One region of the Streptomyces sp. NPDC040718 genome, then DNA from elsewhere that is predicted to be linked to it. Evidence: riboswitches for the same ligand, from Rfam matches in the RefSeq annotation. Region 1 holds a riboswitch; the other holds the start of a gene.
What was found. Region 1 has a riboswitch for glycine ahead of gcvP (aminomethyl-transferring glycine dehydrogenase). Riboswitches for the same ligand answer to the same signal wherever they lie in the genome.
Positions count from the first base shown of each region.

Region 1 (7,472 bases):
GGCAGGTCAAGGACGGAGGGTCGGCGTGAGGATCACGGGCGGCGGTACGACCGGGGGCACCCCCGCGCGGAGCGACGGTGGGCCGTATCCGGTGCACGGCGGCGCGGCGGGTTCCGCGCACCGTCAGCCGGCGGCCGCGCCGGTCGGACCGGTGGGCGAAGGCCCGGCGTCCGAGGAGGTCGGCTACCGCGGACCGACGGCGTGCGCCGCCGCGGGGATCACGTACCGGCAGCTCGACTACTGGGCGCGCACCGGACTCGTGGAGCCGAGCGTGCGGCCGGCGTACGGGTCGGGCACGCAGCGGCTGTACAGCTTCCGCGACGTGGTCGTCCTGAAGATCGTCAAGCGCTTCCTGGACACCGGGGTGGCGCTGCAGAACATCCGCACCGCCGTGCAGCACCTGCGGGGCCGGGGCTTCTCCGACCTGGAGCGCATGACGCTGATGAGCGACGGCGCGACCGTGTACGAGTGCACCTCGCCGGACCAGGTCGTGAGCCTGCTCCAGGGCGGGCAGGGCGTCTTCGGCATCGCGGTGGGCGTCGTCTGGCGCGACGTCGAGAACGCGCTGTCGCAGCTGCACGGGGAACGGGTGGACACCGGGGAGACCCTGGTCGGCCACAACCCGGCCGACGAGCTCGCGGCCCGCCGGAACCGGGCCGTCTGACTCCCGGACGCCGTCCGCTCCCGTCCCCGCCCCGGGCCGCGGCCCGTTGATCACCGCGTTGTCAGTGGCGTAGGGCAGCATCGGTGCTGTGAGAGCCGCGCCGACCATCCTGCACCTGGACATGGACGCCTTCTACGCCTCCGTGGAGCAGGCGGCCAAGCCCAGCCTGCGCGGGAAGGCCGTGATCGTCGGAGGCCTCGGGCCGCGCGGGGTCGTGGCCACCGCCTCCTACGAGGCCAGGCGGTTCGGGGTGCATTCGGCGATGCCGACCGCGCAGGCCCGCCGCCTCTGCCCGAACGGCGCCTACCTGATCCCCCGCTTCACCGTCTACCGCGAGGTCAGCGAGCTGGTCATGGGCCTGCTGCGGGAGCTGTCGCCGCTCGTGGAGCCGCTCAGCCTGGACGAGGCCTTCGTGGACCTGGAGGCGGGCGGCGCGGCCTTCGACTCGGCGAGCGCCCGCGCCACGGGGGAGCGGCTGCGGGCCGACATCACCGCCCGCACGGGGCTCAGCGGCTCGGTGGGCCTGGCCGGGTCCAAGATGCTGGCCAAGATCGCCTCGGAGGAGGCCAAGCCCGACGGGCTCCTGCTGATCGAGCCGGGGACCGAGCGCGCGCTCCTCGCGCCCATGTCGGTGCGCACCCTGCCCGGGGTGGGGCCGGCCACCGGGGAGCACCTGCGCCGGGCCGGGATCACCACCGTGGGGGAACTGGCCGAGGCGGGTGAGGACGAGCTGGTGCGGATGGTGGGCCGGGCGCACGGCGTGGGGCTCCACCGCATGGCGCTGGGGCTGGACGACCGGCCGGTGGTCGCCGAGCGGGACGCGAAGTCCGTGTCCGTGGAGGACACCTTCGACGTGGACCTGCACGACCGGGTCCGGATCCGGTACGAGGTGCAGCGGCTCGCCGACCGCTGCGTGGGGCGGCTGCGCGCCTCGGGGCACTCGGGGCGGACCATCGTCCTGAAGGTGCGCCGGTACGACTTCTCGACCCTGACGCGCTCCGAGACGCTCCGGGGGCCCACCGACGACCCGGCCGTGGTGCGGGAGGCGGCCGCGCGGCTGCTGGAGGGCGTGGACACCACCGGCGGGGTGCGGCTGCTCGGGGTGGGGGTGACGGGGCTCGCGGACTACACGCAGGAGGACCTGTTCGCCCACGCGCTGGCCACCGCCGAGGAGGCGGGGGCCGAAGCGCTGGGAGGCGAGGAGGGGGCCGCCGGGCCCGCCCCGGAGGGCGGGCACCCGGAGGGGGCCGCGGCGGTCCTGGAGGGCGCCGGGGCCGCTCCCGTGCGGCACTGGGCGGCGGGCAGCGACGTACGCCACGCGGTGTACGGGCCGGGGTGGGTGCAGGGCAGCGGGGTCGGGCGGGTGACCGTACGGTTCGAGCGCCCCGGATCGCCCCCGGGCCGGGTCCGCACGTTCCTGCTGGACGACCCCGACCTGGAGGCGTCCGATCCGCTGCCCCTGGTGGGGGAGGGGGACGCCTAGGGGCTGTCCTGGGGGCGGGGGCGCTGGAAGTCGGAGGGGAGGGCCACGTCCAGGCCGTAGTGGTGGTAGAGCTGGAGCTCCTGCTCGGGGGAGAGGTGGCGGCCGACCCCGAAGTCGGGGGCGTCCTTGATCAGGGAGCGTTCGAAGGGCACGCGCAGGGCGTCGTCCACCACTTCGCTGGGCTCCAGGGGGACGAAGGCGTCGCGGCCGAAGAGGCCCGTCCGGACGGCGGCCCACTCCGGCACGCCCGTGGCGTCGTCGAGGTAGACCTCGTCCACGGTGCCGATCTTGGTGCCGTTGCGGTCGAACGCCTTGCGGCCGATCAGGCTGCGGGGATCGATGTCGGTCTGCACGGTCCCTCCGTACGGTCGCAGTGATGCACAGCTCATCCGTAATGACTACAGAAGTGCATATTTGAAGTGGGGGCCACTCGAGGGAGGGTCGAGATCCTCGCTGGTAGGCTGGGTGACGGCTGTTGACCCTGTGCGGGAGAGTCCTCCGAGTGAGTTCGACGGAGGCGCCGAAGGAGCAAATCCTCCCCGGAATCTCTCAGGCATACGTACCGCACGTGACGAGGCCACTCTGGAAAGCAGGGGCAGGGACCGGGCCCGCAGTGCCGGTACCTCCCCTCACCGACGGTGAAAGCCGGAGCTCTCGGGCGAACCCCGCGGCTCCGGTGAAGCTCTCAGGTTGAGATGACAGAGGGGGAGGCCGTCCGGGTGCCCGCGCCGTGGTGCCCCTCGCAGGTCATACGACCAGGAGGCCTCCGTTATGACCGCCAACCGCATTCCGCTCTCCCAGCTCGAGCGGGGCATCCCCTTCGAGCAGCGTCACATCGGCCCGGACGCCGAAGCGCAGGCCAAGATGCTCGCCCAGGTGGGCTACGGCTCCCTGGACGAGCTGACCGCCGCCGCGGTACCGGATGTGATCAAGACCGCCGAGGCGCTGAACCTGCCCGAGGCGCGCACCGAAGCCGAGGTGCTGGCCGAGCTGCGCTCGCTCGCCGACCGCAACCAGGTGCTCTCCCCGATGATCGGTCTCGGCTACTACGGGACCTTCACCCCGCCGGTGATCCTGCGCAACGTCATGGAGAACCCGGCCTGGTACACGGCGTACACCCCGTACCAGCCGGAGATCTCGCAGGGCCGCCTGGAGGCGCTGCTGAACTTCCAGACCCTCGTGGCCGACCTGACCGGCCTGCCCACCTCCGGCGCCTCCCTGCTGGACGAGGGCACCGCGGCGGCCGAGGCCATGTCGCTGGCCCGCCGCGTGGGCAAGGTCAAGGGCGGGGTCTTCCTCGTCGACGCCGACGCGCTGCCGCAGACCATCGCCGTGATCGAGACCCGCGCCGAGCCCACGGGCGTCGAGGTCGTCGTCGCGGACCTGTCCGAGGGCATCCCCGCCGAGATCGCCGAGCGCGGCGTCTTCGGCGTGCTGCTCCAGTACCCGGGCGCCTCCGGCGCGGTCCGCGAGATCAAGCCGGTCATCGACCAGGCGCACGAGCTCGGCGCGATCGTCACCGTCTCCGCCGACCTGCTCGCGCTGACCCTGCTGACCTCCCCGGGCGAGCTGGGCGCGGACATCGCCGTCGGCACCACCCAGCGCTTCGGCGTCCCGATGGGCTTCGGCGGCCCGCACGCCGGCTACATGGCCGTCCAGGCCAAGCACGCCCGCTCGCTGCCCGGCCGCCTCGTCGGCGTCTCCGTGGACGCGGACGGCAACAAGGCGTACCGCCTGGCCCTGCAGACCCGCGAGCAGCACATCCGCCGCGAGAAGGCCACCAGCAACATCTGCACCGCGCAGGTGCTGCTCGCCGTCATGGCCGGCATGTACGCCGTCTACCACGGCCCGGACGGCCTGAAGACGATCGCCGGCCGCACCCACCGCTACGCGGCCATCCTCGCCGCGGGCCTGACGGCCGGCGGGGTCGAGCTGGTGCACGGCTCCTTCTTCGACACCGTCACGGCCAAGGTCCCCGGCAAGGCCGCCGAGGTCGTCGCCGCCGCCCGTGAGGGCGGGGTCAACCTGTACCGCGCCGACGCCGACCACGTCTCGGCCTCCTGCGACGAGACCACCACGCGCGCCGACCTCGAAGCGGTCTGGGCCGCCTTCGGCGTCACCGCCGACATCGAGGCCCTGGACGCGGCCACCGCCGACGCGCTGCCCGAGGGCCTGCTGCGCTCGGACGCGTACCTGACCCACCCGGTCTTCCACCAGCACCGTTCCGAGACCGCGATGCTGCGCTACCTGCGCAAGCTCTCGGACAAGGACTACGCGCTGGACCGCGGCATGATCCCGCTGGGCTCCTGCACCATGAAGCTCAACGCGACCACCGAGATGGAGCCGGTGACCTGGCCCGAGTTCGGCCAGCTGCACCCGTTCGCCCCGGTCGAGCAGGCCGAGGGGTACCTCACGCTCATCAACGAGCTGGAGGAACGTCTCTGCGAGGTGACCGGCTACGACAAGGTCTCCATCCAGCCGAACGCCGGCTCCCAGGGCGAGCTCGCCGGTCTGCTGGCCGTCCGCGCCTACCACCGCGCGAACGGCGACGAGCAGCGCACCATCTGTCTCATCCCGTCCTCCGCGCACGGCACCAACGCCGCGAGCGCCGTGATGGCCGGCATGAAGGTCGTCGTCGTCAAGACCGCCGACGACGGCGAGGTGGACGCGGACGACCTGCGCGCCAAGATCGAGCAGTACCGCGACGAGCTCTCCGTCCTCATGATCACCTACCCGTCGACGCACGGCGTCTTCGAGGAGCACGTCGCCGACATCTGCGCCCAGGTGCACGAGGCCGGCGGCCAGGTGTACGTGGACGGCGCCAACCTGAACGCCCTGGTGGGTCTGGCCAAGCCGGGCCACTTCGGCGGCGACGTCTCGCACCTGAACCTGCACAAGACCTTCTGCATCCCGCACGGCGGCGGCGGCCCGGGCGTCGGCCCGGTCGGTGTCCGGGCGCACCTGGCCCCGTACCTGCCGAACCACCCGCTCCAGCCGACCGCCGGCCCGGAGACGGGCGTCGGTCCGATCTCCGCCGCGCCGTGGGGCTCGGCGGGCATCCTGCCGATCTCCTGGTCGTACGTCCGCCTGATGGGTGGCGAGGGCCTCAAGCGCGCCACCCAGGTGGCGGTCCTCGGCGCCAACTACATCGCCAAGCGCCTGGAGCCCCACTACCCGGTCCTCTACACCGGTCCGGGCAACCTGGTCGCGCACGAGTGCATCATCGACCTGCGTCCGCTGTCGAAGGCCACGGGCGTGAGCGTCGACGACATCGCCAAGCGCCTGATCGACTACGGCTTCCACGCGCCGACCATGTCCTTCCCGGTGGCCGGCACGCTGATGATCGAGCCGACCGAGTCCGAGGACCTCTTCGAGATCGACCGCTTCTGCGACGCGATGATCGCCATCCGCGCCGAGATCGAGCGGGTCGCCGGCGGCGAGTGGCCGGTGGACGACAACCCGCTCGCCAACGCCCCGCACACCGCCGCGGCGCTGGGCGGCGAGTGGAACCACCCGTACAGCCGCGACGAGGCCGTCTTCCCGGGCGGGGTCTCCGCCGCCGAGAAGTACTGGCCGCCGGTGCGCCGGATCGACGGCGCCTTCGGCGACCGGAACCTGGTCTGCTCCTGCCCGCCGCTGGACGAGTACGACAACTGAGCCGCGTCGGCGGTAAGCCGCTGACGGGCCGGTGACACGGTGAAGGGGCCGGTCCCGGAGCTTCGAGCTCCTGGACCGGCCCCTTCCGCGTTCGTGCGCCGTTGCCGTGCGGTGTCCCGCGCGGCGTCGGCTACGCCGCCGCGAGCGGGCGGTGCGGGGCGATGATCTGTCCGTCCGGCAGCAGCTCACCGGTGTCCTCGAAGAGCAGGACGCCGTTGCACAGCAGGCTCCAGCCCTGTTCCGGGTGGTTGGCCACCGGGCGCGCGGCCTCCCGGTCGGCGGATTCTGATGACGGGCAGGCGGGCTGGTGCTGGCACATGGATGGGTTCTTTCGCTGCGGTGTGGTCTGTTCGCTACGGCTCGATGCGTGATTCATGGCCGTCCCCCTGGGTCGTCCCCGCACCTGCGGGGAGGATGTCCTCAGTGTTCCCCCAGGACGGCTGCTTCGCAGGTATTTCCCGGCAGCTGTCCTCTTGGAATGAGGACGCATCACCCGTGCGGGCGGTTCATGCCAACTCCCCTGTCATTTCGGGTGGTTCGCATTGACCCGAGCGGACTAGGCCGAATGGGTCACCCGGGTCAAGCCGCCGGGGCCGCGAGGGTGGGCGGGGCGGGTGGGGCGGCCGGGGTCAGCCGGTGGGTCAGCACGGGCAGCAGCTCCGAGACCGGATGCGGCCGGAAGGGGGCGATCCCCGGAGGGGCCGGAGCCAGTGGCACCAGCAGGTCGGCGGCGGCGGGGAGGCCGGCGGCGGCGTCGGCGCCGACCGCCCCGTGCAGCCACAGGGTCAGCATGTACAGCTCAGGTACGGACAGCAGCCTCGGCTGGTAGCTCTTGCCGAGCGACTCCGCCTGGCGCAGGGCGCGTTCGGTCGCGGCGACGTAGGGGCCCTCGAAGAAGTGGGAGAAGGTCCAGCCGTCCGGGGTCAGCCGGGTGTCGGCGGCCGCGACGAAGCGGTCCCCGCTGCGGATCAGGAACCGCCAGCCGGTGAGGCGGGTGCGGGGCGGGCGGCCGTCGGCCGTGTGGCCGGACACGCCCAGCCGGTCGAGCACGTGTACCGGAAGCGGGAGTTCGGCGGTCAGCGGGCCCTGGAACGAGCGTAGGGCGGGGGTGTGCGCCTCGTGGACGGCGGTGGGAGAACCGAGTGCCGCGAGGACGCTGCGCAGGGCGGGCGCGGGAGCCGGGGGAACATGCAGCGGCATGGTGGGTCGCCTCTCACTTGGGAGACCTGTGGTGCGGGGGAAAGTGCGGACGGCGCTGTCGCATTCTGGGGTCAGAGGTGGGCTTTGGGGCAATGGCCGCGCGCCAACTCTCTGCCTCGTTTGCGGAGTTTATACGACATGTGTTCACGCAGTGTTTCGGCTAGCCGTCCCGCCTATTGTCGGCAAGGCGTCTTCCGGTCCCGCTGTCATGGTATTCATGCCGGTTGCACGCGGACATGCCGCGCTGACCTCGGAGGTTACCCCAAGGGTGCTCGGCTGGAAACCTTCGGTAATCAGGAATCGGAAAAGGCCAAGTCCCCTCGCCACAACCGGGAGGTGCCCCCAGAAATTGCGTCCCGCGGGTTGCCAGGCGAATGTGCCGGAGCGGCCATCCGGCCATACCGGCGCGCGCTCCCCCGCCAGGGCCCCCGCCGGCGTTATGGATCACGGTGCCTGGGCATCATCGAC
Region 1 is NZ_JBVIXO010000003.1:8,355-15,826, forward strand. Features, by position in the region: gene ACZ597_RS08740 (MerR family transcriptional regulator) at 26-664, shown strand; gene ACZ597_RS08745 (DNA polymerase IV) at 753-2,147, shown strand; gene ACZ597_RS08750 (PRC-barrel domain-containing protein) at 2,144-2,500, opposite strand; glycine riboswitch at 2,624-2,722, shown strand; gene gcvP (aminomethyl-transferring glycine dehydrogenase) at 2,919-5,804, shown strand; gene ACZ597_RS08760 (DUF5999 family protein) at 5,935-6,123, opposite strand; gene ACZ597_RS08765 (hypothetical protein) at 6,384-7,004, opposite strand.

Region 2 (7,472 bases), on a different contig from region 1:
GACGGTGATGAAGATCGTCATACCGGGAACCACCATGTACATGGGGTCGTCCTGGTAGATGGGGACGGCGTCGGAGAGCATCTTTCCCCAGGAAGCGGTGGGCGGCTTGACGCCGGCACCCAGGAAGCTGAGGGCCGCTTCGGTCAGGATGTTGGTCGGGATGATCAGCGTTGCGTAGACGAGGATCGGCGCGACCAGGTTCGGCAGCAGCTCCTTGAGGAGGATGTAGCCGCGGCCCGCTCCGAGGCTGCGCGCGGCCTCGACGTACTCGCGTTCGCGCAGGGAGATCGTCTGGCCCCGGACGATGCGGCCGATGTACGGCCAGCCGAAGAAGCCGATGACGAGGATGAGCACGCCCATCCGGACGCCCGAACCCTCGAACCCCCACACGGAGTTGGGGACCACGGAGACCAGGGCGATGGTGAACAGCAGCTGGGGGAAGGCCAGCAGCAGGTCCATCAGGCGGCTGATGACGCCGTCCACCCAGCCGCCGAGGAAGCCTGCCAGGGCGCCCAGGAGGCTGCCGAGGACGACCGAGACGAAGGCCGCCAGGAAGGCGACGACCAGCGAGATGCGGGCGCCGTAGACGATCCGGCTGAACACGTCGCGTCCGTTGGTGGGTTCGACGCCCAGCAGGAAGTCGGAGCTGATGCCGCCGAAGGAGCCGAGCGGCGTGCCCAGGTCCGGATCGATCATGTCCTCGTGGAACTCGTTGGGGTCGTGGCCCAGCAGGTTCACGATCAGCGGCGCGAAGACCGCCACCAGGATCAGGAGGATCACGATCACGCCGCCGGTCAGCGCGACCTTGTCGCGCTTGAGCCGCATCCAGGCGATGCGGCCGGGCGAGCGGCCTTCGATGGCCTTGGCAGGGACGTCGGCTACGGACACGGGTGCGGGTGTTTCCGCGCTCGTGTCGTGCAGTGGTGCCGTCATCGTGGTGGGGACCCCTCTCGGCCGACGGGTGGGTCGGCCCATGCCCGCCGCTGTGGCGGCGTTGGTGCGGAGTGGCGCTCCAGTGCTCGGGGCACGTGAACGCGTACGAGGTGCGAGGTACTGGCTGTGCTGGCAGTGCGGCCGTGCTGTGGGTGGAGCAGGGTGCGGTGCGTGCGGTGCGGTGCAGATGAGGTGCGGGAAGTGCGGAAGCGCCGTGTCGGGACGAGCGGCGAAGTCCACGTGCCGAACCGCGCCCTGGAGGACTGACCGGCTCTTGGGTGGGGAGTCTTCATCGGGCGCTCGACCAGCCGCCAGACCCGCAGATGAATGGATGCGCAACCGTGATCTGACGCCCTGGTTCCCGTTATCCGGACTCCGCTCACGGCTCAGCGGAGCAAGACCGTCCGTTCGGTACGCAAACGGACATCACGGCGAACTCCGGGGAGGAGTGCGCCAATTGGACGCCCACCTGGGGTGATATCCGGACAAGGCGAAGGCCGCCGGGAACCGTGGTTCCCGGCGGCCGGATGTCCGTCGGACAGGGTCGTCTCAGGGTGCGGGCGCACCCCGGAAATCCCTGTAGGGAGCTCGGGGAAAACGTCCCCGGAACCCCCGGAGGGGGTCAGTAGGCGGCGGCCTGCCCCTCGCGGTCGTAGAAGGGCCGGGTCTGCGCACGCAGCCACATGGCCACCGGATCGTGCTCGTCCGCGAGCGCGACCGTGCACACCGGAACGCCCTCGGGCACCGCGCCGACCGACTGGCGCATCATCTCCCGTACGGATTCCAGCGCGGGCGCCGAGGCGTCGTACAGGTCGAGCCCCACCGCGAGGTAGGCGGACCCGAGCGAGGGCTGCACCCAGGCGCGCCGCAGCGACCTCACGGCCGGCGTGCGGTGCGCGTGCTGGGTCAGCAGCCCGTAGAACTGCGGGAGCTCCAGGGCCGGCTCGGACAGCCGCAGCGGCCCCGCCGGCATCCGGTCCAGGCCGGTCGCGACGCGGCGCAGGTCTGCCCAGGGGATGCCGAGGCCGCCGCCCTGGGCGTGCGGGTTGACCCACAGCCCCCAGCGGTCCGGGTAGAGGGCGCGGGCGATGTCCCGGCCCGTCACCACCTCGTAGCCGCGGTTCCAGCCGCTCGCGGCCAGCTCCTGCGGGGAGGTCACGCAGGGGGCGTAGCCCAGCCCCTCGACCTCCATGCCGCCGTACTGGGCGTCCGGCGAGCCCGGCTGCCCCTGCCACAGCAGCATCCACAGCCTGCCCTCGGCGAGGGCGTGCAGGAATGACTCATAGCCCTCATAGCGCCCGGGAGTCACCTGGCGCAGCATGTGCTCGACCTGCCCGGCCGCGGCCGTGCCTGACGCACTCACCCGGTACCCCTCTTCGTCTTCGTCCGCCCGTCGTCCACACGTCCCGACCAGCTTAAGCGGCGCTACGGGAGGTAGAAGGGGCGTACGCGCTCACGAATCCACTCCGTGACCGGGTCCTCGGCGGCGTCCAGCAGGATCAACTGCACCGGCCAGGGCGCCGGTACGCGGGCCAGGGCGCGGCCGAGCGCCTCCAGCGGGGCGTTCCGCGACTCGGGATCCCATCCCACCAGCCGGACACCGATGAAGAGCTGGGGGTCGCCGCCCTCGACGCTGGCGAGGCAGCGGTGGGCGGCCGCGACGGCTCCGGTGGCCCGGAACTCCTCGGTGGCGGCGGCGAGGAAGTCGACCGGGTCGTCCTGCCAGTCGGGCTCGAAGAGCCGGACGCGGCCGCCGGTGGCCGGCCCGTCGAGCTCGGTCCGGCCGGTGCGGCACAGCTCCGCGACGGCGGCCGGGGGCAGCGGGACCCCGACGGCGCCCTCGGGATTCAGGGCGATGCCGAGCTGCGGGGGCAGGCCGCGGGCGAACTCGACGGCGGGGGCCACCGCGAAGTCCATGGCGGGGCCGGCGGCGAAGCGGAACTGGGCCTCCGAGCTGTAGACGGGGACGTACGCCGCGCCGTCGATCAGCATCGTGGGGAGGTCGAGGGAGGCGCTGTCGGGCCCGCCGCCCTGGGGGAGCGGCACCCAGACCTGGCTGCGGCCGAGCGCGTCCATGATCCGCGGGCCGGCGTCCGCCTGGCCGAGCGCCGCCCCGAGTACCTGCTCCAACTCGTTCGCCGGCCAGCCGTTGCCTTGCATGTGCGCCTGCTCTCCCTGTGTCCGCGCCGATGTCGCCCCGAGGCTACCGTGGCCTCCGGCGGTGGGCGGGGGTGCCGCCGCCTCTGTGACGCGTGGGGGTGCGGGGGCGGTTTCACGGCGCGCCCCCCGCTGCCGTTCCGTCCGCCGGCCGGGCCCGTGCCGGGCGCGGGGACGGCTCCGCGCAGCGGCGCAGCAGGCCGCGGCGCGCACGGCGGGACCGCGTCAGGCGTCGAAGGCGATCCGGGTCACGGCGGCGGCCGAAGGGCGGTCCAGGAGCGTGACCGAGGCGCAGCCGCGCGGGGCCCGGCCGGCTTCCGCGGAGCGCAGGAGGCGGGCCACCGCCCCCCGGTGCCGGGCGAACGCGTACGCCGACACCCGACGGCCGCGGGCCTCCTGCCCGGACAGGGCCTCGTCGGGGGTGCTGTCCAGCAGCAGCAGGTGCAGCGCCCGCCCCCGCCGCCGCGCGACGGCGGCCAGCAGGCCCCGCACCCACGGCTGGGTGCCGCAGTCGTGGACCACCACAGAGGCGCCGGAGCGCAGCTCGCGCCACAGCCCCCCGTAGTGCGCGGCGCGGACCAGCGGCCGGTACACCGCGTACGGCAGGCCGGACGGCATGCGGCGCTCCCAGCGCTCGCGGGTGTCCTGCGAGTCGATGGCGGCTTCGGCGGCCCGCTTGATCAGGGTGCTCTTGCCGCCGCCGGGCAGCCCGGACACCACCACGATGTCCCCGGCGGCGTAGCTCAGCCGGTGCGGCCGCGCGGGCTGTCCGCGCAGGTCGCGGACGGGGCCGGGGCCGCCGGCCGCCGCGGGCCGGGCGGTGCTCCGCTGCTCCGGAACCGCGCCGACCGCACCTGTCGTCGTAGCCACTCCGAGTCTCCGCACAGTGATCGTCTCCCCCGAATCGGGCCGCGAGGGCCCCATGCCCACTGAATGTAAAGAGACGGTAATCCGACGGCCCCGGTTGCGGCCGGGCGTTCCACAGCGCGGACGGCCGGTCCCGTCCGGACCGCACGTTCTTGCGGGCCCCACTGCCCTCCCCCGCCCGTCCCGTGCAATGATGTGCGCCATCTGGACACCAAACTGCATACCGGCCGCTTGAATCCGCGCGGGAGAGTCCCGGCAGGCCGCGAGGCCGTGCCCGGGCGCCGAAGGAGCAAGTACCTCCCTTGAATCTCTCAGGCCCCGTACCGCGTGGATGAGGCAGATCTGAAAAGCGAGCCCCGCCGCGTCCGTCCCCGACGGCCGCCAGGCGCGTGCTCCACCCAAGGTGCAAGTCGGCGTTCCCCCTCCGGGAACTCTCGGCGAACCTCTCAGGTTCCGATGACAGATGGGGAGGATCCTCCTCGTCATGTCATGCCCTGGGACCCGGGAGCCACACCCATGAGCACTGCCCCCCGCCTGACCGCGCTCGACGCGCTGCACCGCTCGCTCGGTGCGACCATGACCGACTTCGCGGGCTGGGACATGCCGCTGCGCTACGCCAGTGAGCGCGACGAGCACACCGCCGTGCGCACCAAGGCCGGCCTGTTCGACCTGTCCCACATGGGCGAGATCACCCTGACCGGCCCGGAGGCCGTGAAGGCGCTGGACTACGCGCTGGTCGGGAACATCTCCACCGTCGGCGTCGGCCGCGCCCGGTACACGCACATCTGCCAGGAGGACGGCGGCATCCTGGACGACCTGATCGTCTACCGCCTCGGCGAGACCGAGTACATGGTCGTCGCCAACGCCTCCAACGCGCAGGTCGTGCTCGACGCGCTCACCGAGCGCGCCGCCGGCTTCGACACCGAGGTCCGCGACGACCGTGACGCGTACGCGCTGATCGCCGTCCAGGGTCCGGAGTCCCCCGGCATCCTGAAGTCGCTCACCGACGCCGACCTGGACGGCCTGAAGTACTACGCGGGCCTGCCGGGCACCGTCGCGGGCGTGCCCGCGCTGATCGCCCGTACCGGCTACACGGGCGAGGACGGCTTCGAGCTGTTCGTCTCCCCCGAGCACGCCGTGGAGCTGTGGCAGGCGCTGACCGAGGCGGGCGAGGGCGCCGGTCTGGTGCCGGCCGGCCTGTCCTGCCGCGACACGCTGCGCCTGGAGGCGGGCATGCCGCTGTACGGGCACGAGCTGACCACCGCGCTGACCCCCTTCGACGCCGGGCTGGGCCGGGTCGTGAAGTTCGAGAAGGAGGGCGACTTCGTCGGCCGCGCCGCCCTGGAGGCCGCCGCCGAGGTCGCCGCCACCAAGCCGCCGCGGAAGCTGGTCGGCCTGGTCGCCGAGGGCCGCCGCGTCCCGCGCGCCGGCTTCCCGGTCGTCGCCGGCGGCGAGGTCGTCGGCGAGGTGACCTCCGGCGCCCCGTCCCCGACGCTGGGCAAGCCGATCGCGATGGCGTACGTCGACGCGGAGCACGCCGCGCCCGGCACCTCCGGCGTCGGCGTGGACATTCGCGGTACGCATGAGCCGTACGAGGTCGTGGCCCTGCCCTTCTACAAGCGGCAGAAGTAACCCTCGTACCGGGCTCTCCCGTCTCAGCAAGCAAGACCACCGTTCGTATCCACCTCCCCGCATCCAGGAGAATCAGGTCATGAGCAACCCCCAGCAGCTGCGTTACACCAAGGAGCACGAGTGGCTGTCGGCCGTCGAGGACGGCGTCGCGACGGTCGGCATCACGGAGTTCGCGGCCAACGCGCTCGGTGACGTCGTCTACGCCCAGCTCCCCGAGGTCGGCGACACCGTCACCGAGGGCGAGACCTGCGGCGAGCTGGAGTCGACCAAGTCGGTCAGCGACCTGTACTCCCCCGTCTCCGGTGAGATCACCGAGTTCAACCAGGACGTCGTGGACGACCCGTCGCTGGTGAACTCCGCCCCGTTCGAGGGTGGCTGGCTGTTCAAGGTGCGCCTGTCGGAGGAGCCGAAGGACGCGCTCTCCGCCGATGAGTACGCCGCGCTCACCCACTCCGACAACTGACACCCCAGGGGATCCTGAATGTCTGTTCTGAACACCCCCCTCCACGAGCTCGACCCCGACGTCGCCGCCGCCGTCGACGCCGAGCTCGTGCGCCAGCAGTCGACCCTGGAAATGATCGCGTCGGAGAACTTCGCTCCGGTCGCCGTCATGGAGGCCCAGGGCTCGGTCCTGACCAACAAGTACGCCGAGGGCTACCCGGGCCGCCGCTACTACGGCGGCTGCGAGCACGTCGACGTGGTCGAGCAGATCGCGATCGACCGCATCAAGGCGCTGTTCGGCGCCGAGGCCGCGAACGTCCAGCCGCACTCGGGTGCGCAGGCCAACGCCGCCGCGATGTTCGCGCTGCTGAAGCCGGGCGACACGATCATGGGCCTGAACCTGGCCCACGGCGGTCACCTGACCCACGGCATGAAGATCAACTTCTCGGGCAAGCTCTACAACGTGGTCCCGTACCACGTCGACGAGACCGGCCAGGTCGACATGGCCGAGGTCGAGCGCCTCGCCAAGGAGTCCAAGCCGCAGCTGATCGTCGCCGGCTGGTCCGCCTACCCGCGCCAGCTGGACTTCGCCGCGTTCCGCCGGATCGCGGACGAGGTCGGCGCGTACCTGATGGTCGACATGGCCCACTTCGCGGGCCTGGTCGCCGCGGGCCTGCACCCGAACCCGGTGCCGCACGCCCACGTCGTCACCACCACCACGCACAAGACCCTCGGCGGTCCGCGCGGCGGCGTCATCCTGTCGACGCAGGAGCTGGCCAAGAAGATCAACTCCGCGGTCTTCCCGGGTCAGCAGGGCGGCCCGCTGGAGCACGTGATCGCGGCCAAGGCCGTCTCCTTCAAGGTCGCGGCCTCGCCGGAGTTCAAGGAGCGCCAGGAGCGCACCCTGGAGGGCGCGAAGATCCTCGCCGCCCGCCTGGTCCAGGACGACGTCAAGGCCGTGGGCGTGGACGTCCTCACCGGCGGCACGGACGTGCACCTGGTCCTGGTCGACCTGCGGAACTCGGAGCTGGACGGCCAGCAGGCCGAGGACCGCCTCCACGAGGTCGGCATCACGGTCAACCGCAACGCCATCCCGAACGACCCGCGGCCCCCGATGGTCACCTCGGGTCTGCGGATCGGTACGCCGGCCCTCGCGACCCGCGGTTTCGACGCCGAGGCCTTCACCGAGGTCGCCGAGATCATCGCGCAGGCGCTGAAGCCGAGCTACGACGCCGCCGACCTCAAGGCCCGCGTCTCGGCCCTGGCCGCGAAGTTCCCGCTGTACCCGTCGCTCTAGGCACGGCCCCTGGGGGCCCGGCCTTGTTTCCCACAAGGCCGGGCCCTTTCCATGACCGGACACCGGAACGCGACCCGGCTCACGTCCCGCGGCCCCTTCCGGGAGGCGAACCGTTCATCTCCACGCGTTACGCTCGTCTACCGGA
Region 2 is NZ_JBVIXO010000001.1:269,594-277,065, forward strand. Features, by position in the region: gene ACZ597_RS01215 (ABC transporter permease) at 1-933, opposite strand, end outside; gene ACZ597_RS01220 (enhanced serine sensitivity protein SseB C-terminal domain-containing protein) at 1,556-2,296, opposite strand; gene ACZ597_RS01225 (enhanced serine sensitivity protein SseB) at 2,359-3,093, opposite strand; gene ACZ597_RS01230 (AAA family ATPase) at 3,316-4,014, opposite strand; glycine riboswitch at 4,190-4,293, shown strand; gene gcvT (glycine cleavage system aminomethyltransferase GcvT) at 4,474-5,589, shown strand; gene gcvH (glycine cleavage system protein GcvH) at 5,669-6,052, shown strand; gene glyA (serine hydroxymethyltransferase) at 6,071-7,327, shown strand.
Region 2: linked by a shared signal. The riboswitch ahead of gcvT (glycine cleavage system aminomethyltransferase GcvT) and the one ahead of gcvP (aminomethyl-transferring glycine dehydrogenase) in region 1 are both predicted to bind glycine.